DNA from 4 places in the Micromonospora sp. NPDC049903 genome. Region 1 is predicted to be linked to each of the others. Evidence: riboswitches for the same ligand, from Rfam matches in the RefSeq annotation. Region 1 holds a riboswitch; each other region holds the start of a gene.

Region 1 (6,843 bases):
TGACGTTGTTCACCGACACCGCGTTGATCCCGCACCCGGCCAACAGTCGCGCGTACGCCCGCACCCGCGCCCGGTCCGGGTGTGCCCGGCCGTCGCGCCAGAGGATCGACCCACCGGCGTACCCGCGCTCGACCTGGCCCATTACCGGGTGCACGTCGACGTTGTCCCAGTGGTCCAGCATCCGTCGCCGCATCACCGGCCGGTACGCCCGCGCCGGATGCGGTGCGCCGAACGCCGACTCGCCGAGCCGGACGACGTGGAACAGTCCGTGGAGCAGTCCGGCCGGCGCGTCGGCCAGTACCACCGTGACCTCGCCGTGGCGGACGACCGCGTACCCCTCGTCGCCGAGCGGCCCGCCCCCGGCGGCGGCCAGGTCGTCCCGCGCAGCGTCGAGGAGCCGTTGCGACCCGTCCTCGTTCACGACGGACGGTGAGCGGTCGGACGGCTCGGTCGCGGGTGCGGTCCCGCCCGGACGCCCGGCGGTCTCGGTCAGGGCGAGGACGAGGTGGGCGGGTGGGCCGTCGGCGGAGCGGCGGACCGTGCCGCCGTGCGTGGCGCAGGCGAGTCGGACCTCGTGCAGCACCGTGTCGACGAGCAGGCCGTCGCCGTGGACGAGCGTGTGCCGGGAACCGACGGCGCGAAACGCGGCCGGCGGCAGCCAGGCGGGATGGACGTCGGTCGGGTCGGGGCCGGTGAGCTCCGGGCGAATCCGTCGCATTGCGCAAATCGTAACCATCTTGGTCGATGCGTCAAGGTCCTTCCGGAACCTTTCGGCCGGTACCGACCAGAGCGTCCAACAGCCGAGCCAACTCCACCGGGGTCCGTGGCCGGGCACCGGCCAGGTCGGGTACGCGGTCCAGCAGCCGGTGCACCACCGGCGCCCACGCCGGAGTCAACGCGGCACCGTCGAGCAGGTCCCCGCCGCCCAACTCGGCACCGGTCACGCCCTGCCGGATCCGGCCACCCGCCACCAGCACCCGCTCGTCGGCCCACCGGTACGCCAGGTCCACGTCGTGCGTGGCGAGCAGCAGCGTGGTGCCGGCCCGGTGCAGGGCGTCGAGCGTCCGCAGCAGCGCCTCCACCCCCGACGGGTCGAGCCCGGCGGTCGGCTCGTCCAGGATCAGCACCCGGGGCCGCAGCGCCACCGCCCCGGCGATCGCCACCCGCTTGCGCTGGCCGTACGAGAGCAGGTGGGTGGGGCGGTCGGCGAGGTCGGTGATCTCCAACGCCGCCAGCGCCTCGGCACAGCGCTGCCGCACCTGCGCGTCGTCCAGACCGAGGTTGACCGGCCCGAACGAGACGTCCTGGAAGACGGTCGCGGCGAACAACTGGTCGTCCGGGTCCTGGAGCACCAGTTGCACCTGCTGGCGGACGTCGAGCAGCCCGGCCCGGGTCCGGCGCAGCGGCACCCCGCCGACCAGCACCGTGCCCGCGTCGGCGGCCAACGCGCCGACCATCAGCCGGAACAGGGTCGTCTTGCCACCGCCGTTGGGCCCCAGCACGGCCATCCGCCGCCCGGCCGGCACCCGCAGGTCGGCGTCGGTCAGCACCGGCCGCTCCGCCTCGTACCCGAAGCTGACCCCGCGCAGTTCCAACAGCGGCGGGTCGCTGACCTCGCGCAGCTTCGCCAGGGGCGGGTCGCCGCTCATCCGAGCGCCACCAGCAGCCGGGTGGCCAGCACCACCGCCGCCAACAGCAGCACGGTGGTCGCCAGGAACGCCACCGACGGTTGCCGCACCTCGGTGCGTACCGCCAACGAGCCGGTGTAACCGCGCAGCGCCAACCCCTCCTCCCAACGCCGGGCCAGCGAGAACGCCCGGACGAAGACCGCGCCGGCCTGCCCGGCCAGTGACCGGTAGGTGCTGGCCCAGGTGCGGTAACCCAGCCGGGCCGCCTGGGCCTGCCGCACCGCGTGCACGCTCTCCAACAGCAGGAACAACATCCGGTAGATCAGCGCGGCCACCTCGGTGACCGCGCTGGGCACCCCGAGACGCTGGAGTCGGGGCAGCACGTCGGCGAGCGGCGTGGTGGCGGCGAACAGCAGCAGGCAGAGCAGGGCGGCGCAGGCCCGACCGGCGGTCGCGGCGGCCGTCGCCAGCCCCTCCGGCGCCCACCGCACGCGCGTCGGGCCGGAGACCGCCACCAGCATCGGCACCGAGCCGGTCAGGATGAACAACAGCGGGGTCCGGGCCGCCCGGACCAGCAGGCGCGGCGGCAGCGCCGCCGGCCCGAGCAACGCCGCCGCCGCGGTCAGACCCACCACCAGGGCACCCGGCCACGGTGGCAGGAGCAACGCGCAGCCCAACAGCCCCAGAGCCAACAGGGCCTTCTCCGCCGGGTGGCGGCGTCGCCAGGGGCTGGCGTACGCCGCCACGTCCAACGCGAGCACTAGTCGGTGGTCTTCTCCCCGGTCGCGGTCTGCTCGCCACGCAGCCGCTGCCGGGTCCGGGCGACCCCGAAGTAGTAGCCGAGGAACCCGGCGCCGAGGGCGGCCTGGAGTGCGAACAACGCCGACTCGATCTCACCCGACGGTGGCTCGTAGATCGAGCTGAACCACGGCTCGTAGTCGGGATGGTCGTTGACGATCGCCTCCTCGGCGAGGGCGTCTGCCCCGGCGAACGGCTCCTCGCCGCTGCCGAGCCCCAGCACCAGCGGCGCCACCGCCAGCGCCACCACGGCGAGCAGCAACAACAGGTTGGTCCGGCCGAACGACTTCACGCCACCGCTCCCTGGGTCGTCGGGGCCGGACGGCGCAGAATGCCGAGCCGGCGGAGTTCCTGCGGGCTCACCCGGACCAGCAACCGGACCACCAGGACGGTGAGCAGCCCCTCGCTGATCGCCAGCGGGATCTGGGTGACCGCGAAGATGGACCCGAACTTGGCCAGCGCGCCGACGAAGCCCGAATCCGGGTCGGGGAAGGCCAGCGCGAGCTGGGCACTGGTCACGCAGTAGGTCGCCAGGTCGGCCAAAGCGGCGGCGAAGAACACCGAGATGCCGAGGCCGCCACCGAGCCGGCGGATCAGCGCGTACACGCCGAAGGCCACCCAGGGGCCGACGATGGCCATCGAGAAGACGTTCGCGCCGAGCGTGCTCAACCCGCCGTGGGCCAGCAGGAGTGCCTGGAACAGCAGCACGATCGTGCCGAGCACACTCATCACGGGGGCTCGGAACAGGATCGCGCCGAGACCCACACCGGTCGGATGGGAACAGGAGCCGGTCACCGAAGGGATCTTCAGCGCCGACAGGACGAAGGTGAACGCACCGGCCGCGCCGAGCAACAACTTCGCGTCGGGGTTCGCGCGGACCTGCTGGACCAGGTTGCGCGCACCGTGGATGACGAACGGTGTCGAGACCGCGAACCATGCCGCCGCCTGCACCGGTGGTAGGTAGCCCTCAGCGATGTGCATGAGTCGACCTCCCCTTCCAACACCTCGTGGACGAGATCACACGTCGGGGTCGGTCTCCTGGCTCCCGGATCGTCGCGAACTCCGGCCTTCCCAGGTCCTCCACGGACCCAGTGGCGTACAAGTCGGAGTGAACTCCCCGGTCACAGTGGCGAGGGCCGCGCCGGTCTCACACCGGCTTCCCATTACCGCGACGGCGCGACGTTATCCGTTCCGCGCACCGGCGCACAAGACTCATCGATGCCCCAGCGGCCGTACTCGGGTGAAGAGTGCCGTTTGTCACGACGATTCCCGGGTAGACGCCAGATCCGTTGCGAGAAGGGGGCCGGCGGGTTGGACGAGAACGAGTTCATCGAGTCCGTGGCGAACCGCACCGGCGCGTCGACGGAACAGGCGACCGCCATCGCGCGCGCCACCCTGACCACGCTGGCCGAGCGGATCGACGGTGGCGAGGCCCGGAACCTGGCCGACCAACTCCCGGAAGGGCTACGGGCGTACACGTTCGCGCCCAGCGAGACCGCCGAACGGTTCGGGCTCGACGTGTTCGTCCAGCGCGTCGGCGGCCGGGCCGACGTCGACCCCGACCTGGCCGAGGCCGGCATCCGGGCGGTGATGGACACCATTCGGGATGACGTCGCCCCCGCCGACTACGACGACGTCATCGCGAACCTGCCGGCCGAACTGTGGCAGGTGGCCAACCCGGCGCCCTCGTACGACGCGCAGCGCGACCGCGGCTAGCGGATCACCGCCCGGTCAGGTGGGGCGCCGGCTCCACGTACACCGGCAGGTGATGCCCGGCCCGGGCGCAGAAGAGGGCGACCTCGTACGCCATGTCCCCCACCTCGGCCGAGCCGTCGATACCGACGGTGAGGATCGCCCCGTTGCCGGTGGTGGCGTGGAACAGGAACGCCCGCGACATCTGCACCACCACCTGGTGCAGCTCACCCTCACCGCACAGTCGGGCGGCGGCCAGACCCAACGCCTGGAGACCACAGACCACACTGGACAGTTGCTCGGCGATCTCCTCGTCGATGCCCCGCGAGGCCCCCAGCATGATGCCGTCCGGGGAGAGCACCACCGCGAACTTGGCACCGGGCACCCGATCCACGATGTCGTCGAGCGCGTCGTTGAGGTTCTCGGCGGTGACCAGGGCATGGGTCATAAGGGCGCTGTCCTCTCGTCGAAACTCCTACGTTCGTACCAGAGAAGACCCGGCGTCAGGGGGCTGACACTCCCCCTGATCCTGTTCCCTGATCCTCCTAACGTACGACGACGCTGGTCACCCTAATCGGACGGGTCGGACGGCACGATCACGCCGGGAATCGCTCCTCTGACCGACGGTGACGCCCGCTCAGGACGACGACACCGGGCCACGCAACCCCACCAGGCCGGGCACCGCGGCACGACCCAGTTCGGCGCCGCTGGCCGGGTCGAGCCATCTCAGTGCGTCCCGCCCACCCACATAGAGGCGACCGCTGTCCGGGCCGAGGAGGAGACCGCTGACGGGAGCGTCGACCGGCCGTTCGGCAACGACCCGCAGACCGACGGCATCCACGGTACGCACCACACCGGCCCCGCCGAGGAACAGTCGATCGTCGTCCGCCGTCGCGTACGCCGGGCCGGAGGCGACGGGGACGGCGGCGGTGCGGCGTACCGTCAGCTCCTCCGTGGAGATCTCGGCGACGGTGCCGGAGGTGAGGTCGGCGACGTACAACCGCGAGCCGTCCGGGGCGATCGCCATGGCGTGCCCGTCGGCCGGTCCCTCCCCGAACGGGTGCGGCAGGTCCACGCAGAACGCCCACCGCTCGTGCAGGTGCAGCGTGTGCACGAAGGCGTGGACGTCACGGCCCGGCCGCCCGCTGATCCGGTCCCGGGTATGCCGGTGATCGGGTTGGTGGGTGTAGAGCGTGTACAGGACGCGACGGTCCGGGGCGAGCACGGCCTGCCGCCCGTCGCCGCGCATCTCCTCCTCCGCGTCCGCCGGGATCGTCTGCTTGAGGCGGGTCTGCAACGGGCCCGCCACACCGGTGGCGAGGTCGACCACCCGGACCCGGTACCGGTCCGGTGCCTGCGGCGGCAGCCACTCCAGCACGAACAGGCCGCGGTGGTCGTGGCTGAACGCCTCCGGGACGACGTTGCCCGGCAGCCGTAGTCGCTGCCGCACTCCATCCGCGTCGGCGATCAGCACCGGCGTGACGTCCCGCCCGGCCGGAGACGCTGCGGTGACGCTCACCGCCTCGGTGGTCAGTGCCACCCACGTGCCGTCGGCGGAGACGGTCTGCGGCACCCAGCGGCCTGGCAGCCGCACCCGCGCGGAGGCGACACCCGTGGCGGTCTCGATCCGCCAGAACGCGGTGTCGGCACCCTCCGGTGCGCTCGCGTACACCGACCGCCCGTCGGCGGCGGCCACGGCGTGCGGGATGACCTGCCGCTCGGCGCCGCGCAGCAGGGCGACTCCGTCGGCCAGCTCCAAGAGCAACGGATCCGGCGGCACCGCCGCCACCCGGGACCCGGTCGGATCACACCCGACCAGCGTCGCGACGCCCGCGCCCACCAGCGCGGACAACAGGGTACGTCGGGTGGCCGTCCTCGTCGCCATCATGCCCGGATGACACCGCCACGCCGATCCCGGTTCCGTCAGCGGACAGTGGAACCTGGACGACGCGACCGGTGTCAGGACAGTGATCCCACCGGAGGTTTCCCTGGACGACGAGGAGTTCGTCACCCGCGCGCAGGCAGGTGACCTGGAGGCGTACGAACTCCTGGTCGCCCGGCACACCGCGTCCGCATACCGGACGGCGATCCTGCTCGGCGCGGGATCCGACGCGGAGGACGTGGTCCAGGAGGCGTTCGTGAAGGGCTACCGGAAACTGTCCCGCTATCGCGGCGACGCCTCGTCCCGATCCTGGCTGCTGGCGATCGTGGCGAACGAGACGCGCAACCTGCACCGGTCACGCGACCGGCGTACGGGTCTGGTGCTGCGGGCCGCCCGGGTGGCCCCGAACTCGGAGGCGGTCGAGGACGGGGCCGTCGACGCCGTCCTCGCCGGGGAACGGCGGGCCACCCTGGTCCGGGCACTGCGGTCGCTGCCGGAGCGCGACCGCGAGGTGATCGTCTGCCGCTACTTCCTCGACCTGTCCGAGGACGAGACGGTCGCCATGCTCGGCTGGGCACGCGGCACGGTGAAGTCGCGGACCTCCCGCGCCCTGGTGAAGCTGCGCGGCCTGCTCGATGTCGAGGAGCTGAGCCGTGGCTGACCTCGAACGGGAACTGCGCGAGCTGTCCGCCTGGCTGGAAACCCCCGAGCCACCGGACGTCACCGCCCAGGTCCGCGCCCGGCTGGCCACCCCCGCCCGGTCCTCCCGGACCGTCGGCCGACGTCGCCGTCGGTGGCGGTACGCGGTCGCCGCGCTCCTCTCCGCCCTGCTGGTCGCGACCC
Region 2 (6,843 bases), on a different contig from region 1:
CGTAGGTGCGCCGCGAGGTCGTGGGCACTGCGCCGTAGCGCGGACGCCGACCGCGCGGTGAGCGCCACCAGGTGCGCGCCGGTGCCGGCCGGCGGCGGTACGGGCTCGCGGGGCGGTGCCTCGCGCAGCACAGCGTGGGCGTTGGTGCCCCCGAAGCCGAACGCGTTCACGCCGGCGACCAGCGGTCCAGGTGCGGTCCACGGGCGTGCCTCGGTGACCACCGTGAAGCCGGCGGCGTCCAGGTCGTACCGGGTGGACGGTCGGACGCGGTGCAGCGACGGCGGCAACTGCCGGTGCCGCAGGGCCAGCACCACCTTCAGCAGCGCCGGCATGCCGGCGGAGTTGAGCAGGTGTCCCAGGTTGGTCTTGACCGACCCCAACCAGCGGGGCGTGCCGTCGGGGCGGCGCGGATACGCGGCGGCCAGCGACCGTGCCTCCACCGGGTCACCGAGGCCGGTGCCGGTGCCGTGCGCCTCGACGTACGAGACGGCAGCCGGGTCGAGCCCGGCGTCCGCGTACGCGCGCGCGATGACCTCCCACTGCCGCTGCGGATTCGGGGCGAGCAGGCTCAGCGACCGGCCGTCGTTACCCACGGCGGTGCCGGCGACCAGGGCCAGCACCCGGTCCCCGGCGGCGTACGCGTCGTCGGGGCGGCACAGGACGAGCGCCGCGCCGCCCTCGCCGGGCACGAAGCCGTCGGCGTCGGCGTCGAAGGCGCGACACCGCCCGGTCGGCGACAGCGCCTCGGCGGCGTCCAGCAGCCGGTAGGCGGTCTCGGTGAGATTCAGGTTCACCCCGCCGACCACCGCGATGTCGCACTCGCCGGTGGCCAGGCTGCGCGCGGCCAGGTGCAGCGCGACCAGCGCCGAGGAACAGGCCGTGTCCACCACGATCGCCGGACCGGCCAGGTCCAGCGCCTGCGACAGCCGGGCCGCCACGAGGTTGCGCAGGTTGCCGACCAGCGCCGCCGGTGCGGCGACCGGACCGGTGGCGGCCAGCAGCTCCGGGAAGGCGCTCTCGCCGACGGCGGCGAAGACCCCGACGCGACGGCCCTGCCGACGCGGCCCGGCGTACCCGGCGCGTTCGAGCGCCTCGTACCCGATCTCCAGGAACAGTCGGGCGTGCGGGTCGGTGAGCCGGGCCTCCTCGTCGGAGAGCCCGAAGAAGTCCGCGTCGAGCTGCATCGGATCGTCCAGGAAGGACCCCCAGCGGGGCCGACCGTCCTGCGGCGTCCACCGGTGCTCCGGGACCGGCCGCACCGCGTCGACGCCACCGACAAGCCCGCGCCAGAACTCGTCGGGGTCGTCGGCACCCGGGAAGCGGCAGGCCATCCCGATGACCGCGAGCGGCGTCGCGCCGGAGCGGGCGTCCTGCGACGTCGGGGCGCGCCCGTCGGGCGGTGCCGGTCGGGTCGTGGGCGGCCCGGCCAGGATGCGGTCGGTCAACGTGGCGACGGTGGGGCAGTCCCGCAGGTCCGCCGGATCGAACGTGGTGCCGAGGGCGTCCTCCAGCCCGGCCAGCACCTCCATCGCCTTGAGCGACGAACCGCCGATGGCCAGGAAACGGTCGTCCGCCGCGATGGTGTCGGCGGGCCGCTCCAGCACCCGGGCCCAGACCGCCCGGACGACCTGCTCGACCCGTCGCCGGGACAGCGGCCCCGAGGGCACTGGCTCGGCCACCCGGTGCGCCGCACTCGGCCCCGTCGGGTGCCAGCGGCGTTCCCGGTCGGCGAAGTCGCCGGCCAGGTAGCGTTCGCGCATCCGGCGCCGCCGCAGCTTTCCGCTGGTGGTCCGGGCGAACGCGCCGGGCGGCAGCGGCAGCACCCGTACGTCGTCGTGCCCGGCCGCCTCGGCGACCCGGGCCCGCGTGGCGTCGAGCACCACGGCCGCCCCGGCCGGCGGTCGCGCCCAGGCCACGAACACCACGATCCGCTCGCCGCCGCTGTCCGGGTCGGTGCAGCCGACCACCGCCGTGACCGTGGCCGGCAACCCGACGGTCGCGGCGGCCACCGCCTCCAGGTCGGGGGCGTGGAACGTCCGACCGTTGACGAAGATCACGTCCTTCGCCCGGCCGGTCACGCAGAGCCGACCGGCGCGCTGGAAACCCAGGTCACCGGTGTGCAGCCAACCGTCCACGAAGGTCTCCCGGCTGGCCTGCGGGTCCCGGTGGTAGCCGCGCGCCACGTTCGGGCCGCGTACCTCGATCAGGCCCACTCGGTCCTCGGGCAGTGGCCGGTGCCGCTCGTCGACGACGCGGACCTCACAGCCGGGCACCGGGTGCCCCAGGTCCATCAGCTCCACGGCGTCCGGGCCCGGCCCGGTGGTCACCGCGCGGCCCTGGCTCAGCGCGGCCCGGTCCAGCACCAGCGGCGCGGCGACCTCTCCGGGCGGCGGGAAGGTCACCGCGAGGGTCGCCTCCGCCAGGCCGTACACCGGTCGCAGGGCGGACGGGGCGAGCCCGGCCGGGCGGACGTGCGCCAGGAAGGCCCGCCACACGGTGGGGGAGATGGGCTCCGCGCCCACCACCACGCACCGGACCCGGCTCAGGTCCAGCGTGGCGAGGAGGTCCGTCGGGACCCGGCGGACGGCCAGGGCCAGCGCGAAGTTCGCCGCCGACAGCAGGGTCGCGCGGTGCCGGTGGGCGGCGGTGAACCACAGCGCCGGGCGCTTGGCGAACGCCATCGGGGGTACGCGGACCTGGGTGCACCCGATGGCGAGCGGGGTCAGGTGGGTGCCGATCAACCCCATGTCGTGGAAGTACGGCATCCAGGTGACCAGGACGTCGTCCGGCCCGGCGCCACTGGCCAGCCGGGACTGCTCCACATTGGCCAGCACGTTGGAGTGGGTCAACTCCACCCCGCGCGGCGTGCCGGTGCTGCCGGAGGAGAACTGGAGGAACGCCACGTCGCCGGGGTCGGCCGCGAACAGGGCCTCCGGTGGGGTGCCGGTCCGCAGGTCGGCCAGCCGCAGCACCGGACCGGCCAGCCCGTCGGCGAGCGCCTCGGTGGCGTCGTCCAGCACGGTCACCGCGTCGGTGAGCAGCTCGCGGACGGCCCGTACCCGGGTCGGCTCGGGTGGCAGCGGCACCGGGACCAACCCGGCGGCGAGCGCCCCCCAGAACAGCGGCTGGAAGTCGTCCCCGGCGTCGGCGACCAGGATCACCGGGGTGCCCGGGGCCACTCCGGCGGCACGGTAGCCGCCCGCCACCCGCAGCGCCTCGTCCCGCAACTCTCGGACGGTGACGGTGCGTTCGGTGCCGTCCTCGCGCACGTGCACGATCTTCTGGTCGGGGGTCCGATCCGCGGCGTGGACGAGGATGTCGAGCAGTGCCCGTCGGTCGCCGGGTCCGGCCGCTGTCTGCACGCGACGATGCTAGTGGGCATGATCGAGTACCCGGCCGTCGGTCGGCGGGATGCCCGGCATCTGGCACGCGACACGCCCGGCACAGCATCTGGTGTTGCCATCTTCGCACCGCACCCATATATGGTGTGCCCCGTAGCTGGTTCGGCCGCCACTGAAACGGCGGTCGAGGCAAGAGGGAACCCGGTGGGAATCCGGGACTGCCCCGCAGCGGTGAGTGGGAACGACCGCCGTCATCACGCACTGGACCCGCCAGGTCTGGGAAGCGACGGCCAGTAGGCGCGAGCACCAGGCCCACGAGTCCGAAGACCTGCCAGCGCGCCGCACGCGACGTGTGCGGCGGTCGAAGGCCGCGTGGGACGGCCGACGCCATGAGCTGGTCAGTCACGGCAGCAGTGCCGTCGGTGACCGGCGGCGTCCTCCCGCGCGGACCCGACGATCTCGGGGACAGGCGTGAGGAGGGGGAACATGACGGTGACCCAGGAGCAGGCGGGGCCGGAGCAACGCCGGCACGTCATGCAGGTCCGTAAGCGGAACGGCGACACCGAGCCGGTGGACGTCAACAAGATCGTCAAGGCGGTGGAGCGGTGGGTCGCCGACCTGGACGAGATCGACCCGTTGCGGGTGGCCACCAAGACCATCAGCGGGCTCTACGACGGCGCGACCACGGCCGAGATGGACAAGCTGTCCATCCAGACCGCAGCCGAGCTGATCGGTGAGGAGCCGCAGTACTCGAAGCTGGCGGCCCGACTGCTGGCCGCGTACGTGGACAAGGAGGTCCGCGGGCAGCAGGTGGCCAGCTTCAGCCAGTCCATCCGGTACGCACACGGCCTGGGCCTGATCGGCGACGACACCGCCGCGTTCGTGGCCCGCAACGCGCGCAAGCTGGACGACGCCGTCGACCCGGCCGGGGACCTGCGTTTCGAGTACTTCGGCCTGCGCACGGTCGCCGACCGGTACCTGCTGCGGCACCCGCAGACCCGACTGGTGGTGGAGACGCCGCAGTACTGGCTGCTGCGGGTCGCCTGCGGCCTGTCCCAGACGCCCGGCGAGGCGATCGGCTTCTACCGGCTGATGTCCAGCCTGGCCTACCTGCCCAGCTCGCCGACGCTGTTCAACTCCGGCACCCGGCACACCCAGATGTCCTCGTGCTTCCTGGTCGACTCGCCGCGCGACGAACTCGACTCCATCTACGAGCGTTACCACCAGGTCGCGAAGCTGTCCAAGTTCTCCGGTGGCATCGGCATCTCCTGGTCCCGGGTGCGCGGTCGGGGCGCCCTGATCCGGGGCACCAACGGCAGGTCGAACGGCATCGTGCCGTTCCTCAAGACGCTGGACGCCGGGGTGGCCGCGGTCAACCAGGGCGGCCGTCGCAAGGGCGCGGCCTGCGTCTACCTCGAACCGTGGCACCCGGACGTGGAGGAGTTCCTCGAACTGCGGGACAACACCGGCGAGGAGTCCCGGCGGACGCACAACCTGAACCTCGCCAACTGGATCCCGGACGAGTTCATGCGGCGCGTCGAGGCGGACGGCGACTGGTCGCTCGTCGACCCGTCGGACGCCCCCGAGCTGCCCGACCTGTTCGGCGAGGCGTTCGACGAGGCGTACCGGGCGGCGGAGAAGAAGGCGGTCAAGACCGTCAAGGCCCGCGACCTGTACGGGCGGATGATGCGGACGCTCGCGCAGACCGGCAACGGGTGGATGACGTTCAAGGACGCCTCGAACCGGCTGTCCAACCAGACCGGCGCCCCGGGCAACACCATCCACCTGTCGAACCTCTGCACCGAGATCCTGGAGGTCAACGACGACGCCGAGACGGCGGTCTGCAACCTCGGCTCGGTCAACCTGGGCGCGCACGTCACGGCGGACGGTGTCGACTGGGAACGGCTGCGCGCCACGGTGCGTACCGCCGTGGTGTTCCTGGACCGGGTGATCGACATCAACTACTACCCGGCCGCGCAGGCGGCGGCGTCGAACCCGCGCTGGCGCCCCGTCGGGCTCGGGCTGATGGGTTTGCAGGACGCGTTCTTCACGCTGCGCCTGCCGTTCGACTCACCGGCCGCCAGGGAGCTGTCGACGCGGGTGCAGGAGGAGATCTTCCTGACCGCGTTGGAGACCTCCGCCGGGCTCGCCGAGCGGTTCGGCCCGCATCCCGCGTACGCCGAGACCCGCGCCGCCCGGGGTGAGCTGCACCCGGACCTGTGGGGCGCCGAGGTCGGCCAGCCCGAGCGGTGGACCGCGCTGCGCGAGACGATCGGCCGGCACGGCCTGCGGAACTCGTTGCTGGTGGCGATCGCGCCGACCGCCACCATCGCCTCGATCGCCGGCTGCTACGAGTGCATCGAGCCGCAGGTGTCCAACCTGTTCAAGCGCGAGACGATGTCCGGCGAGTTCCTCCAGATCAACACCTACCTGGTCCGCGAGCTGAAGGCGCGCGGACTGTGGACGGCCGCGATCCGGGAGCAGATCAAGCGCGCCGAGGGTTCCGTGCAGGGCGTCGTCGAGCTGCCCGCCGACGTACGCGAACTGTTCCGGACCGCGTGGGAGCTGCCGCAACGGGCGCTGATCGACCTGGCGGCGGCCCGCGCCCCCTTCATCGACCAGTCGCAGTCGCTGAACCTGTTCCTGAGCGCGCCGACCATCGGCAAGCTCTCCTCGATGTACCTGTACGCCTGGAAGTCCGGGCTGAAGACCACCTACTACCTGCGGTCGCGTCCGGCGACCCGGATCCAGCAGGCCACCGTCGCCGTCACCCCGAGCGTCACGCCGGTCGTGGCGGTCAGCGACGACGAGGCGTTGGCCTGCTCCCTGGAGAACCCCGAGAGCTGCGAGGCATGCCAGTGACCACCGTCTCCGAGACCAGCACCAGCACCGGCGTGGGGGAGCGGCACCTGCTGCTCGACCCCGGTATGGACCTGACCCTGCGGCCGATGCGGTACCCGCACTTCTTCGACCGCTTCAAGGACGCCATCAAGAACACCTGGACGGTGGAGGAGGTCGACCTGCATTCCGACCTCGCCGACCTGGCCAAGCTCTCCCCGGCCGAGCAGCACCTGGTGTCTCGGCTCGTGGCGTTCTTCGCCACCGGCGACACCATCGTCGCCAACAACCTCGTGCTCAACCTCTATCAGCACGTCAACTCGCCGGAGGGGCGGTTGTACCTCTCCCGGCAGTTGTTCGAGGAGGCGGTGCACGTCCAGTTCTATCTGAACCTGCTGGACACCTACGTCCCGGACGAGAAGGAACGGTTCGCGGCGTTCGCGGCGGTGGAGAACATCCCGTCGATCGCCCGCAAGGCCGAGTTCTGCTTCAAGTGGATCGACTCCATCTTCGCCCTGCGTGAGCTGCGGACCCGGGAGGACCGGCGGGCCTTCCTGCTGAACCTGATCTGCTTCGCCGCCTGCATCGAGGGCCTGTTCTTCTACGGTGCCTTCGCGTACGTCTACTACCTGCGCTCCCGGGGGCTGCTGCACGGCCTCGCCTC
Region 3 (6,843 bases), on a different contig from region 1:
GGATCAGCCTCGGGTGTCCGGTCGGTATGGCGACGAGGCAGACGCCGCCGATCAGCAGTCCCTGCACGGCGCCGACCCGGTTGAACCGGCGCATCCAGGACGCCGCCAGGCGCCGGGTGACCTGCGGTCGGGGTCGGACCAACCCGACGGCGAGGACGATGGCGGTGAGCACGGTCGCGGCGACGAGCAGCGGGATGCGCGCGGCGGCGGGCACGACGTGTAGGCCGGAGACCGCCCAGAGCAGCGCGAAGCCGGCGAGGACGAGGGTCCCGGTACGGGCCAGGGCGCGCTCGGACACGGCGACGTCATCGGTGCGCGTGCGGGTCTTCCCGGTCTCGGTCATGACGTCCCTTCCGTGGTCGCGGAGCCGGGCAGCAGGTGTCCGAGCAGGAGTTTGAGGATGAGCATCGGTGCCAGCCAGGCGAGTGCCGTCGGGACCGGCGACAGCGTCACCGCCGCGACGAGCAGCACGGTCGAGGCCGCGAACGCGAGTGGGCGTTTCAGCGCCGGTGCGGCGGTGGCGATCAGCACGGCGGCGGCGAGGGTGCCGGCGTAGAGCACGATCGCGGTCGACCACGGGTACGCGGGCAGGACCAACGCGACGACGGGCAGGTGGACGTGGGCCGCCACGAAGACCAGTTGTCGTCGGACGACGTCGGCGCCGGTGTGGAACCGCCTCGATGCGGACACGGTGGCGTTCACGACGGCACCACCGAACAGGTCGAATCCGAGCACCGTCAGCAGGAGGACGATCGGCACCGGGTAGCCGGCAGCGGCGCCCACGGCCCCGGCGATGGTCGCGCCGACACCTGCGGTGAGGTAGCTGAGCCGACTCTCCGCCCGCGTGGCCCCGGGCGCGACGAGCAGGTCGTTGAGCCGCGAGACCGGACCGCGCGGCGGACTCGGGGACGTGGTCGTGGGCATGGCCGCCGTTCGCTCGGAGACGATTGGTGAACTATCGCTCAGCATAGTGAACGTTTGTGCACCCGTCGAGTCGAGGGCCTGCTCGAAGGAGCCCGAGTCGGCGACGTCACTCAGCCCTCGGCCGGGACGGGCTCCTGGATCGCGGTGCCGGAGTAGAGCCGATCGATGGTGTCCCACCAGCGCCGCAGGCCGTCGTGACCCATCGGATCGGTACCAAGCACGTCGGTGATGCGGTCGCGCAGCAGGATGATGGAGAGCTCATGGGCCAGCAGCACGACCGCGAGTTGTGCCCGGTCCACGTCCGGGGCGACCGCGCCCGCGTCGGCCATCCGGTGCATGAGCGAGTCGGCGAACCCCTGCAGCATCCGGTACGCCTCGACCGAGCGCGACGTGGTGCCGACGAGCAGGTGCGCGAGATACCGGGTGGCCGACGGGGAGGACAGCGCGTCGGCCGACGCGAGGAAACGGTCGGGCGGGCCGGAACCGGCTGTCTCGGCGAGTGCCTCCAGTGCGTTGCCCAACACGCCCAGCACGTGCGCGTCGACGGCGGCGACCAGGCCCTCACGCGACCCGTAGTGCTTGATGATGAGCGACTGCGAGACTCCCGCGCGCTCCGCTACCTGCTTGAGCGACGCGGCCGCCGGCCACTGTTCGCCGAAGAGTTCCAGGGCGGTGTCCCGAATGATCGCCTTGGCGGTGCGATCCTCCGGTGCATACATGTTCACCACAGTAGCAATCCCGGCGTGCGGTGCGAACGGGCCGGCAGTGGCACCGGCGTCAGGTCAGTGCCTCGGCCATCCGCCGCACGCCTTCAGTGATCAGCTCGGGGGTGGTGCCGAGGTTGAATCGCGCGTGTCCCGCTCCCCCGGTACCGAAGACAGGGCCGGGACTGAGCGCCACCCGGCCGCGATCGAGGAAGGTCGCGGCGGGGTCGTCGCCGAGACCGAGGGCGCGGCAGTCGAGCCAGGCCAGGTAGGTGCCCTCGCCAGGGCGGTAACGGACCGTCGGAAGGTGTTCGGCCAGCAGCCGGGTGAGGAGGCGACGGTTCTCGTCGAGGTCGTCCACGAGGGCGTCGAGCCATCCGACGCCGTCTCGCAGGGCGGCGACGTGGGCCAGCACACCGACGTGGCTGGGCCCCTCGTTGACCCAGGCGGGGATGCGGGCGAGATCGTCGGCCGCAGCGGGTCCGGCGATGGCGACGGCGGCCTTGAGCCCCGCCAGGTTCCAGGCCTTGGACGCGGAGATGACCGAGAAGGCGTTCTCGGCGCCGGGCACGCTCAGGTACGGCGTGAACCCGGCCCCGGTCAGCACCAGCGGCGCATGGATCTCGTCGACCACCACACGGACACCATGCCGGCCCGCCAGCGCGGCGACCTCGGCGAGTTCGTCGGCGGTGTGCACCGTGCCGGTCGGGTTGTGCGGGCTGCACAGCAGGTACGCGGGCCGGGAGCCACGTTCCGCCGCGCGCCGGAACGCCTCGTCCAGGACCGCCATGTCGATCCGGCCGTCCTCGCCGAGCGGGGCCTCCTCGATGGATCGACCGGTACGCCCCACGACCTGGTAGAACGGCGCGTAGACCGGGCAGTTGACCACGACGGCGTCGGTCGGACCACAGATCACGTCGAGGACCTCGACGATGCCGCTCATCACGTCCGGAACCATCGTGGTGCGGTCCACCGCGATGCCGTCGAAGTCCCACCGGTCGCGGGCGAAGTGGGCGAGCGCCTCGGCGTAGTCGGTGCCGGTGGGGTAGCCCGTGTCGCCGCGCCGGACGGCCTCGGTGATCGCGTCGACGACCGACCCGGCCAGCGGCGCGTCCAGCTCCGCCACGAACATCGGAAGCACGTCGCTCGGGTAGGCGCGCCACTTCTCGCTCGTCCGCTTCCGCAGCTGGTCCAGAGTGAGCTGCCGCAGGGGTGTGGTCTCGGAGGTCACGACACCGAGACTAGTGACTCGATCTTCCGGCAGCGCCGACGGACGACGGTGTCCGGTAGGGTGCTCGGCGGCACGAACTGTTGCGAGGTGCCCCACCCGTGGTGGGGAGAATCGGGAAGCCGGTGAGAGTCCGGCACGGGCCCGCCGCGGTGACCGGGGAGCTGCCGCCCACGCGCGTCACGCGCAGCCACTGGCCCTGCCGGGCTGGGAAGGCGGGCGGTGAGGTGACGATCCGGAAGTCCGAAGACCGGCCTCGCGCCTGGTTGCCCTGCGCTGTGGCCAGGGCCTGGAGCGCAGCGGGAGCCTGCCCATGATCAACGAAGTGTACGAGGTCATCCACGCCCGTCGGGACGTACGCGGTCAGTTCACCGGCGCGCCGATCCCGGCCGAGGTCCTCGATCGGGTGCTGGCCGCCGCGCACGCCGCGCCCAGCGTCGGCCTGTCGCAGCCGTGGGACTTCATCCTGGTCCGCGATTCCGCGCTGCGGGCGGAGTTCCACCGCCACGTGCAGCAGGAGCGGGACGTCTTCGCCGCGACCCTGGACGGGGAGGAGGCGCGCCGGTTCGGCACGATCAAGATCGACGGGGTGCTGGAGTCGACCCTGTCGGTCGTGGTGACGTACGACCCGGACCGGGGGTCCCCGGCGGTGCTGGGTCGGCACGCCATCGCCGACGCCGGCCTGTACTCGGTGTGTCTGGCCATCCAGAACCTGTGGCTGGCGGCCACCGCCGAGGGGCTCGGCGTGGGCTGGGTGTCGTTCTACCGGGAACCGTTCGTGCGGGACCTGCTGCGGATCCCGGCGGGTGTCCGCCCGGTGGCCTGGCTGTGCCTGGGTCCGGTCACCCACCTGGAGCAGGTGCCGGACCTGGAACGACACGGCTGGCGGCAGCGCCGTCCCTGGCGGGCAGCGGTGCACCGGGACCGCTGGGAGCCGGCGGGCCACTGACCCCGACGGCGTAAGGGTGCGTCAGCTCGGGGCGAGGAGGCAGAACTCGTTGCCCTCCGGGTCGGCCATGACCGTCCACGGCAGATCGTCGCGGCCCACGTCCACGGTGGAGGCGCCGAGAGCCCGCAGCCTGGCCGCCTCGCCCTGCGGGTCGTCACCGGGGTACGGGCGGACGTCGAGGTGGACCCGGTTCCAGCCGGTCTTCACGTCGGGCGTACGCAGGAACTGCAGGTACGGACCCACGTCCGCAGCGGAGCGCAGGACCGCTGCGCGGTCGGTAACCTCGTGCAGACGCCAGTCCATGGCGGTGCTCCAGAAGTCGGCCATGGCGCGCGGGTCCGCGCAGTCGACCACGACGGCGGCGACCGGTCCGACGTCCCGGTGGGCCGGTCGCGGGTCCAGGACGCAGAACTCGTTGCCCTCCGGGTCGGCCATGACCGTCCACGGGACGTCGCCCTGTCCCACGTCGGCGAGGGTGGCGCCGAGATTTTTCAGGCGCGCGACCGTCTCGGCGTGGTGGTCCGCCGAGGTGGTGGCGAGGTCGAGGTGCACGCGGTTCTTCACCGTCTTGGGTTCCGAGGAGACGACGAGGTCGACGAAGACGGCGATCGGGTCGGGATAGGCGACGCCCTCGGGTTCGAGGTTGGTGACGCCGGGCTCCTCGCTGGAGATCCCCCAGCCGAGCGTCTCCGCCCAGAAACCGCCCAGCGCGGAGTCGTCCCGGGCCTTCATGTTGATCTGTACGAGCCGTGTTGCCATCCGGCGATGCTAGCGGCAACGCGACACGAATTCGATTCACTTGATGCTGGCCGATACACCTCCGTGAAGTTTTGGGCGTTATGACTGGGTTGTCCGCATTGGAGTTCTATCGTGTCCCTGCGTGACAGCACGCCAACGGGGTTGCACGAGGAGGACAAGGTGAATGGACCGACAGGGATGACGACGGGCGAGTCGAGCAGTCGAGGAAACCGTCGCAAGCTCAAGGCGATTCTGGCCGGAGGGATCGCGCTCGGCCTCGGCGCGACGATCACCCTCGCCGCCTGGAACGACTCCGAGTACGCCTCGGGCACGTTCACCGCCGGTAGCTTCAGCATGGAGGGCAGCACGGACGGCACCACCTACGCCGAGCACCCCACGGCCGGCACGGCGGCGTCGTTGGCCTTCAGCACCGGCTTCGACAACATGAGCCCGGACGACGTGGTCGCCGCACCGTTCGCGGTGCGCCTGACCGCGGCGACGACGTACGACGCGACCGTCACGGTGGCGTCGGCCACCCCCGCGCCGCCCGCCTTCGCCGGCCTCACGTACGGGATCGCGACCGTCCCGACGTTCGGCGACTGTGCTCCGACACCCACGACTCCGACCTGGATCGTGGCCGAGGGCACCGCACTCGACTCGGTGGCCGGCGCGGTGTCGTTCAACCTGACCCAGGGCACTCCGCCCACGACACCCGGCGCTCCGGTGTTCCTGTGCTTCGTCGTCACGGCGGACGCCGGTCTGGTGCAGGGCACGTCGGTCACGGAGACCTGGCAGCTCCTCGCCGAATCCGTGTAGGTGGTGGCCGTGGTCAACCGTCGAAAGCCGGCCGGGACACCACGGCTCCGCCGGACCCGTGCCGTACTCGCCGGTGCCCTGGTTCTCGGCCTGGGCACGACCTCCACGCTCGCCGCGTGGACGGACGGCGAGTACGGCACCGGGTCGTTCGCGGCCAGTGTCTTCGGCACCGAGTCGCAGACCGCGTCCAATAGCTGGGCCAGTCACACCCCGGCGGCGAACGCCGCGACGCTGGCGTTCAACGCGACGGCGATGTCCCCCTCGGTCTCGTTCTACGCCTACCTCGACATCCGCACCACCGCCACGACGAACGTCGGCGGCACGGTCGCACTGACCAGTTCGTCCAACAACGCCGGTGCCCTGCTGCCGGCGCTGGAGTACCGCGCGGTGCGGACCGCCACCACCAGCACCACCTGTGCCGCCGCCGCCTTCACCGGTACCCCGACGTGGATCGTCGGGCCCAGCTATCTGGGCGTCACATCGGTCCCCGGGTCGCCGGTGTCGTCGGCGATCACGGCGCCGGCCGGCGCGACGCCGCAGTTGCGGTTCTGCTTCGAGGTACGCGTCCAGTCCGGCGCCAGCAACTCGTACCAGGGCACCACCGGTGTCGTCACCTGGGAATTCACTGCCACGTCTACGTAAAGGACCGGTCGGATGATGGGACGAGGGCGTCAGCGGCGCGGACTCCTCGCGCGGGTCGGTGACCTGGTGCTGACCCTGCTCGCCGTCGGCGGGACGGTGTGCGTCGTCCTCGTCCCGCTGGCGTTCTTCTTCGACATCTCGCTCATCCTGTTCAAGACCGGGTCGATGAGCCCGACCATCCCTGCCGGATCGCTGGCGGTGGTACGGGAGATCCCCGCGTCCGAGGTCGCCGTCGGAGACGTCGTCACCGTCGACCGTACGCCGCTGGCACCGATCACCCACCGGGTGGTCGACGTCGCCGACGGCGGCGGGTCCACGCGGCTGCTCACCATGCGCGGGGACGCGAACGAGTCCAACGATGCCGCGCCGTACGCGGTGACCCACGTGCGGCTGGTCGAGTGGTCGGTGCCCCGGCTCGGGTACGCGGTCCGCACCGTGTCGAACGTGTACGCGATGAGCGTGATCACGATCGGCACCGCCGCGATCGTCACCTGGGCCTTCTGGCCGCGCAGTGAGCCGCAGCCGTCGGGGCGTCATCGGCGGCCGGGCCGGTCGGGGCCGGACGGGTCGACGCCGGACCGGGAGACGGACGCGTACCCGAGTTCGACCCTGCGATGCCTGCTCCTGATCGTGGCGGTGCTGCCGGGCGTGACCGCTGCGGTGCTGGCGGCACCCGGCACGGCCCGCGCCGAACCGTCCGAGGACGTCATCCGGAGTCGGTTCCTCACCCTGGTCTCGATCGGCGACGAGGCGCGGATGACCACCATGGCGCCGGAGGAACCGGTGCCCTGGCAGGTGGGCGTCTCGGCACACGCGCCGCAGCCCGGCACGGTGACCATCTC
Region 4 (6,843 bases), on a different contig from region 1:
ACCCGATCGATGTCAAGGGCCTAATGCGTATTAGCATTGACCGCTGACGCCGTGTAGCTCCCCGCTGTCCACGGAGAGCTACACGGAGCGTGACTGTTTGCTGCGTACGTGACCGGTGGCGGTCCCGCCGGTCTCAGGCCCGGCCGGTGACCAGGTACTGCATCTGGTGCTCGTGGTTCGGCGCCACGCCGTACCGGCGGTCCAGCTCGTAGATCGACGTCAGCGGGACGGCCGTGACATCCGCCAGGCCCGCCTCCTCCAGCACCGCCACGGTCTTGTCGATCGAGGTCGCGGTGGCCAGCGGCAGTTCGGCCTGTACCTGGCTGTCGTAGTGGCCGGTGAAGTTCTCCGAGGCGTTGTCGAGGCCGTTCGGGAACCAGGTGCTGTCGACCACCGCGACGAGGCCGCCGGGACGCAGCAGACGGATCCAGTTGGCCACGGCGGTCTGCGGCTCGCGCAGGGTCCACATCAGGTACCGGCTGGTGACGGCGTCGAAGCTGCCCGCCGGGAAGTCCGGCGCGACGGCGTCGCCGAGCTGGATGACCGGGCCGTCGGTGACGGCGGCGGCGTGCCGACGGGCCTCGGCGAGCATGCCCTCGGACAGGTCGGTGCCGGTGACGCGGTGCCCGAGGCCGGCCAGGACCATGGCCACCTGACCGGTGCCGGTGCCGACGTCGAGCACGTCCAGCGGCGCGGCCGGCAGGGCCTGCGACCAGATCTGCGACCAGGCCCGCTGGTCGTCGGCGAAGCGGTCGGGGCGCTGCTGGTACTCGTCGTAGGCGGGCGCGCGGCCGGTCCAGTAGGCGTTGATGCGTTCCTGCGTGGTCATGCCGCAGTCCTCTCGTCGATGCTCTGGTGGATCGGGTGGAACAGCAGATGGACGGCGCCGTCGAGGTCCAGGCGTCGGATGCCGATGCCGTAGACGGGTTCCAGGACGGCGGGGTCGAGGACCTCGTCGACGGTGCCGGTGGCGGCGACACCGCCCGCGCCGAGCAGCACCAGGTCGTCGCAGTATCGGGCGGCCAGGTTGAGATCGTGCAGCACGACGACCGAGCAGGTGCCCAGCGTGCGGACCAGGTGCAGGATCTCGTGCTGGTAGCGGATGTCGAGATGGTTGGTGGGCTCGTCGAGCAGCAGGTGGGTGGCCTGCTGGGCGAGCGCGCGGGCGATCAGCACCCGCTGTCGCTCCCCGCCGGAGAGCTGGGCGAACGCCCGCCCGCTCAGGTGCGTGGCACCGACCCGGCTCAGACAGCCGGCGGCGATCTCGTGGTCGGCCCGACCGGCCCGCTGGAACGTCGACAGGTGCGGTCCCCGGCCGAGCAGCACCAGCTCCGCCACGGTCAGGGCGGTCTCCCCGCCGGTCTCCTGCACGACCACGGCCAGCCGCCGCGCGGCCTCCCGGGCGGGCAGGGTGGACAGCGTGTCGCCGTCCACCGTGACCTGACCGGTCCGGCTGCGCAGGGCGCCGTAGAGCAACCGCAGCAGCGTGGTCTTGCCGCTGCCGTTGGGTCCGATCAGACCGAGGACCCGACCCGGCCGGGCCGTCACGCTGACCCCGTCGATGACCGGGTTCGCGCCGTAGCGCCAGGTGACGCCGGTCGCCTCGATCACGGCTGCTCCCGGAACCGCTGCACGATCCGCTCGAGGCCGTCGATCGACAGCGGCGTCGGCGGCTCGGTGAAGTTGAACAGCTGCGTCATGACCTGGCCGTTGCGGACCGCGTTGAGCTGCTGTGCGCCCGGCAGTCCGGTGAGCCCCTGCTCGACGGCCCGGGGGTCGCCGTCGCCGTAGAGCAGGATCAGCACGTCCGGGTTGCGGCCGAGCAGTTCCTCGACGGTGACCTCGAAGACCCGATCCTTGACGTCGCCGAAGACGTTGCGGAAACCGGCGGCCTCCAACTGCGGATGGGCCATGCTCCCGGTGCCGTACGCGTACGTGGTGCCGCCGCCGACGGTCGGGTAGAGCACCGCCGCGGTACGCCCGGACGAGTCGCCCGCCTCGGCCTGGACCTTCGTCATCCGGTCCTTGAGCGCGGTGACCGCAGTCGTCGCCTCGGCCTGGCGGCCGAACACCCGGCCGTACGTCTCCATCTGCCGGTAGATGTCGTCGAAGCTCGGTACGGCGGTGCTGTCCGGGCACATCGCCGGCTCCTCCAGCAGCGGGATGTCCACCGCCTCCAGGGTGTCGCGGGAGAGGTTGTCGACCTCGCCGAGGACCAGGTCGGGCTCCTGGCTGATCACCACCTCCTTGGAGATCTGGAGGTGGCCGCTGGTGTCGGTCTTGTCGGTCAGCAGCGGGATCCGGTCCAGCTCGGCCTGGGTCTCCGCGTCGTAGTACTCCTTCGGGTACTGCCCGGCGCGGGCGGTGGCCCGGTCCAGGACGCCGAGCGCGTGCAGGTACGGCACGGCGGCGCTCTTGAGCAGCACGACCCGCTGGGGAGGAGCGTCGAAGGTGACGTCCACGCCGCAGTTGGTCACCGTGACCGGATAGCCGGGACCGGCCTCGGTCGGCCCGTCGGCGGCGCCGCCGCACCCGGCGACGAGCAGCACGCACGCGGAGGCGGCGGCGGTGGCGAGGCGGGTTGCCTTCAACATCGGTTCTCCTTGACGGGTGGGCTCTTCAGGCACCGGAGGCGTGCAGACGGCGGATCAGGACCAGCAGGAAGGGAGCGCCGAGCAGGGAGGTGATGATGCCGATCGGGATCTCCTGCGGCGCCAGCAGCACCCGGGCCAGCACGTCGGCCCAGACCAGCAGGATCGCCCCGAGCAGCGCGGCCACCGGCACCACGCGGACGTGCGGCGCGCCGACGATGCGCCGGGCCAGGTGTGGCACGACCAGGCCGACGAACCCGATGCTGCCGGCGGCGGAGACCAGGATGCCGACGCTGAGCGAGACCAGCACGAGCAGCCGGAGCCGGAACCGGTCCGGCGAGACGCCCAGGGTGTGCGCGGTCTCGTCGCCGATGGCCAGGACGTCGAGTCGCCGCCCGACGACGGTCAGGTAGCCGATGGTGCCGATCAGCACCACCGCGGCGATCAGCAGCAGGGCGTTCCAGCGGGCCAGACCCAGCGACCCGAGGAGCCAGAACATCACCGACCGGGCGCCCTCGGCGGACCCGGAGGCGAAGATCAGGAAGCTGGTGGTGGCGTACAGCGCGTACCCGACGGCGACTCCGGCCAGCAGCAGCCGGATGGAGGTGACCCGGCCGCCGCTGCGCGCGATCAGGAAGACCAGCAGCGACGCGCCGAGCGCGCCGACGAACGCGCTGGTGGAGAGCGCGTACTGGCCGAAGCCGGCACCCGCGCCGAACAGGATCGCGGCGGCCGCGCCGCTGGAGGCGCCGGAGTTGATCCCGAGCAGGTACGGGTCGGCGAGCACGTTGCGGACCATGGCCTGCAACGCCACCCCGCAGACCGCGAGCCCGGCGCCGACCAGCATGCCGAGCAGGACCCGGGGCAGCCGGACCTGCCAGACGATCGCCTGCTGCGGCCCGGTCCAGGTCACCTCGCCGGGCACCCCGACGAGCTGGTGCCCGATGATCCGGGCCACCGTGAGCGGGGGGATGCCGATCGCCCCGGCGCCGACCGCGACCAGCCCGGTCAGGACCAGGCCGATAGTCAGCGCGAGCAGCCAGAGGCCGGTCCGGCGACGCTGCGCCGCCACGCCGAGCACGTCCGTCCGGCTCGTCGGCAGGGTGGTGACGCTCACCGCACTCCCACGCAAAGTCGTTGTTCTTGCCAAGTCTTTGCAAAAACTAACACCATGATCATGCCAGCGGAAGGCGGATGAGTCGTTGTTCACCCGCCGCTCGACCCGGCGTCGCGGCGCGGACATCACACCGGCGCGACGGTCGTCGGGCGCGATCCGGACGCTAGGATCCGAGACGGTACTGGTTCGCCCCGGCCGTCCGGTCGGAGCGTCGTAAGAGGGAACCCGGTGTGAATCCGGGACTGCCCCGCAGCGGTGAGTGGGAACGACCGCCGTCACACGCACTGGACACCTGTCCGGGAAGCGACGGCCAGTAGGAGACCGGCCCAGCCGGTCGCGCCCACGAGTCCGAAGACCTGCCCGTGCCGCGTGCGCAGCCGCGCACGCCGCCGTCGGCCTCGCGGGAGGGCCAGGGCGAGGCCGGTCGTCGCGCCGTGCCCTCCCCAGCCTTCCCCGGAGCCGTACCGCCGGACCTCGAGGGAAGGGAACCCTGGCGACATGACCACTCCGTTCGGCACGAGCACCGTGCTCGGCTATCCGCGCATCGGCCCGCGTCGTGAACTCAAGACCGCGGTCGAGGGCTACTGGGCCGGCCGCGTCGACGAGCCGACCCTGCGGGCCACCGCCGCACAGGTACGCGAACAGACCTGGCGTACGTTGCACGACGCCGGCCTGTCCGCGGTACCGTCCAACACGTTCTCGCTCTACGACCACGTGCTCGACGCGGCCGTCACGGTCGACGCCGTACCCGACCGGTTCCGCCGGCTGGGCCTCGGTGAGCTGGACACCTACTTCGCCATGGCGCGCGGCACCGCACAGGAACCGCCGCTGGAGATGACGAAGTGGTTCGACACCAACTACCACTACCTGGTGCCCGAGATCGGCCCGGACACCGCCTTCGCCGCCCGTGCCGACAAGCCGCTCACCGAGTACGGGCGGGCCCGGGCGCTCGGCATCACCACCCGTCCGGTCCTGGTCGGCCCGGCGACCCTGCTGCTGCTGTCCAAGCCCACCGCCGACGCGCCGGCCGGGTTCCGCCCGTTCGACCGGCTGGACGACCTGGTCGACGTCTACGCCGAGCTGCTGTCCGCGCTCGCCGACGTCGGCGTGCCGTGGGTGCAGCTCGACGAACCGGCGTACGTCGGCGACCGGTCCGACGCCGAGATCCGCGACCTCGGTGCCGCGTACGCCCGGCTCGGCGGGCTGGCCCACCGGCCCCGCCTGTTCGTCGCCGCCTACTTCGGCGAACTCGGCGACGCGCTGCCCGCGCTGCTGGACACGCCGATCGAGGCGATCGGTCTGGACCTGGTCGCCGGGCCCGGCGACCTGGACCGGCTCGCCGGCCACGGCGCGCTGCCGGGCCGGACCGTGGTCGCCGGGCTGGTCGACGGCCGCAACGTGTGGCGGACCGACCTGCGGGCCGCTGCGGCCGTCGGCGCCACCCTCACCGGACTCGCCGACAGCGTGGCCGTGTCCACCTCCTGCTCACTTCTGCACGTGCCGGTGGACCTGGCCGCCGAGACCGACCTCGACCCTCGGCTGCGCGAACGGTTGGCGTTCGCCCGGCAGAAGGTCGACGAGGTGGTCGCGCTCGGTCGGGTGCTGCGCGACGGGGTGGGCGAGTTGCCCGCCGCGCCCCCGCCGGTGCCGTGGCAGTGGCGCGACGACGCGGTCCGCGCCCGCCTGGAGGCGCTGCGGCCCGAGCACACCCGGCGCGGTCCGTACCCGCAGCGCGCCGACGCCCAACGCCGCCGCCTCGGGCTGCCCACGCTGGCGACCACCACCATCGGGTCGTTCCCGCAGACCGAGGCGCTGCGCCGGGCTCGGGCCGAGCACCGGGCCGGTCGCCTCGACGCGGCCGGTTACGCCGAGCGGATGCGGGCCGAGATCGCCGACGTGGTGGCCGAGCAGGAACGGCTCGGGCTGGACGTGCTGGTGCACGGCGAGCCGGAGCGCAACGACATGGTGCAGTACTTCGCCGAACACCTCGACGGCTTCGCCGCCACCGCCCACGGCTGGGTCCAGTCGTACGGCTCCCGGTGCGTACGCCCGCCGATCCTGTACGGCGACGTGACCCGGCGCGTACCGATCACGGTGACCTGGTCCCGCTATGCCCAGTCGCTCACCGACCGGCCGGTCAAGGGCATGCTCACCGGCCCGGTGACCATCCTGGCCTGGTCGTTCGTGCGGGTGGACCAACCGCTGGCGGAGACCGCCCGGCAGGTCGCGCTGGCCCTGCGCGACGAGGCGCGGGACCTGGAGACGGCGGGCATCCGGATCATCCAGGTCGACGAGCCCGCGCTGCGGGAACTGCTGCCGCCGCGCCGTCGGGACCACACCGCCTACCTGGACTGGGCGGTGGCCGCCTTCCGGCTGGCGACCAGCGGCGTCGCCGACGCCACGGCGATCCACACCCACCTGTGCTACTCGGAGTTCGGTGAGGTGCTGCCCGCCATCGACGCCCTGGACGCCGACGTGACCAGCATCGAGGCGTCCCGTTCCCGGATGGAGATCCTCGACGACCTGGCCACCGTCGGCTACACCCGGGGGATCGGGCCGGGTGTCTACGACATCCACTCACCCCGGGTGCCGGATGCGGCCGAGGTGGTGACCGCGCTGCGCCGGGCGGCGGCGGTCGTCGACCCGCAGCGGCTCTGGGTCAACCCGGACTGCGGGCTCAAGACCCGGGGCTACGACGAGGTCCGTCCCGCCCTGACCGCGCTGGTCCGGGCCGCCGCCTCGGTCCGCGCCGAGCTGGCCGCCGAGGGCGGGCCGACGAGCGACTCCTGACCCGGTGGCGGGGGGGCGGGGGGGGGGGGGCCCCCCCCCGGGCCGGGGGGGCCGGGCCCCCCCCCCGGGCCCCCGGGGGGCGGGCGGGGGGGGGGGGCCCCCCGCGCCCCCCCCCCCCGGGGGGGGGCCGGGGGGGGGGCCCCCCCCCGGGCGCACGCCGTCGGCAGACCGCACATCCCGAGACCGCGCGCGAGGACGGACGAACCGCCATGCAGGACACGATCACCGCCGCCGGTCGGGCACCGTCGGCGTCCCACCTGACCCTGTCGCAGATCATGGACCAGCACCACACCAACCTCATGGGTACGGTCCACGGCGGCCGGATCCTCAACCTCATCGACTCGG

The links. A riboswitch is a leader RNA that binds a small molecule or an ion and turns the genes downstream of it on or off. The one in region 1 is predicted to bind cobalamin.
Region 2: it holds a riboswitch for cobalamin, as region 1 does, so the genes downstream of both, ACIBO1_RS17010 (ribonucleoside-diphosphate reductase subunit alpha) here and ACIBO1_RS19380 (energy-coupling factor ABC transporter permease) in region 1, are expected to answer to the same signal.
Region 3: it holds a riboswitch for cobalamin, as region 1 does, so the genes downstream of both, bluB (5,6-dimethylbenzimidazole synthase) here and ACIBO1_RS19380 (energy-coupling factor ABC transporter permease) in region 1, are expected to answer to the same signal.
Region 4: it holds a riboswitch for cobalamin, as region 1 does, so the genes downstream of both, metE (5-methyltetrahydropteroyltriglutamate--homocysteine S-methyltransferase) here and ACIBO1_RS19380 (energy-coupling factor ABC transporter permease) in region 1, are expected to answer to the same signal.

What each region holds. Positions count from the first base shown of each region.
Region 1 is NZ_JBITKL010000012.1:33,866-40,708, reverse strand. Features, by position in the region: gene ACIBO1_RS19400 (alpha-glucuronidase) at 1-718, opposite strand, end outside; gene ACIBO1_RS19395 (energy-coupling factor ABC transporter ATP-binding protein) at 750-1,649, opposite strand; gene cbiQ (cobalt ECF transporter T component CbiQ) at 1,646-2,389, opposite strand; gene ACIBO1_RS19385 (energy-coupling factor ABC transporter substrate-binding protein) at 2,389-2,718, opposite strand; gene ACIBO1_RS19380 (energy-coupling factor ABC transporter permease) at 2,715-3,407, opposite strand; cobalamin riboswitch at 3,437-3,612, opposite strand; gene ACIBO1_RS19375 (DUF2267 domain-containing protein) at 3,738-4,142, shown strand; gene ACIBO1_RS19370 (roadblock/LC7 domain-containing protein) at 4,147-4,566, opposite strand; gene ACIBO1_RS19365 (YncE family protein) at 4,756-6,006, opposite strand; gene ACIBO1_RS19360 (RNA polymerase sigma factor) at 6,086-6,661, shown strand; gene ACIBO1_RS19355 (hypothetical protein) at 6,654-6,843, shown strand, end outside.
Region 2 is NZ_JBITKL010000009.1:198,690-205,532, reverse strand. Features, by position in the region: gene ACIBO1_RS17015 (amino acid adenylation domain-containing protein) at 1-3,362, opposite strand, end outside; cobalamin riboswitch at 3,483-3,692, shown strand; gene ACIBO1_RS17010 (ribonucleoside-diphosphate reductase subunit alpha) at 3,828-6,203, shown strand; gene ACIBO1_RS17005 (ribonucleotide-diphosphate reductase subunit beta) at 6,200-6,843, shown strand, end outside.
Region 3 is NZ_JBITKL010000011.1:15,197-22,039, reverse strand. Features, by position in the region: gene ACIBO1_RS18360 (hypothetical protein) at 1-343, opposite strand, end outside; gene ACIBO1_RS18355 (hypothetical protein) at 340-924, opposite strand; gene ACIBO1_RS18350 (TetR/AcrR family transcriptional regulator) at 1,035-1,643, opposite strand; gene ACIBO1_RS18345 (MalY/PatB family protein) at 1,702-2,859, opposite strand; cobalamin riboswitch at 2,928-3,130, shown strand; gene bluB (5,6-dimethylbenzimidazole synthase) at 3,170-3,805, shown strand; gene ACIBO1_RS18335 (VOC family protein) at 3,827-4,564, opposite strand; gene ACIBO1_RS18330 (SipW-dependent-type signal peptide-containing protein) at 4,724-5,359, shown strand; gene ACIBO1_RS18325 (SipW-dependent-type signal peptide-containing protein) at 5,369-6,001, shown strand; gene ACIBO1_RS18320 (signal peptidase I) at 6,014-6,843, shown strand, end outside.
Region 4 is NZ_JBITKL010000018.1:27,565-34,407, forward strand. Features, by position in the region: gene ACIBO1_RS23485 (class I SAM-dependent methyltransferase) at 134-829, opposite strand; gene ACIBO1_RS23490 (ABC transporter ATP-binding protein) at 826-1,611, opposite strand; gene ACIBO1_RS23495 (ABC transporter substrate-binding protein) at 1,608-2,594, opposite strand; gene ACIBO1_RS23500 (FecCD family ABC transporter permease) at 2,620-3,708, opposite strand; cobalamin riboswitch at 3,874-4,087, shown strand; gene metE (5-methyltetrahydropteroyltriglutamate--homocysteine S-methyltransferase) at 4,207-6,498, shown strand; gene ACIBO1_RS23510 (acyl-CoA thioesterase) at 6,708-6,843, shown strand, end outside.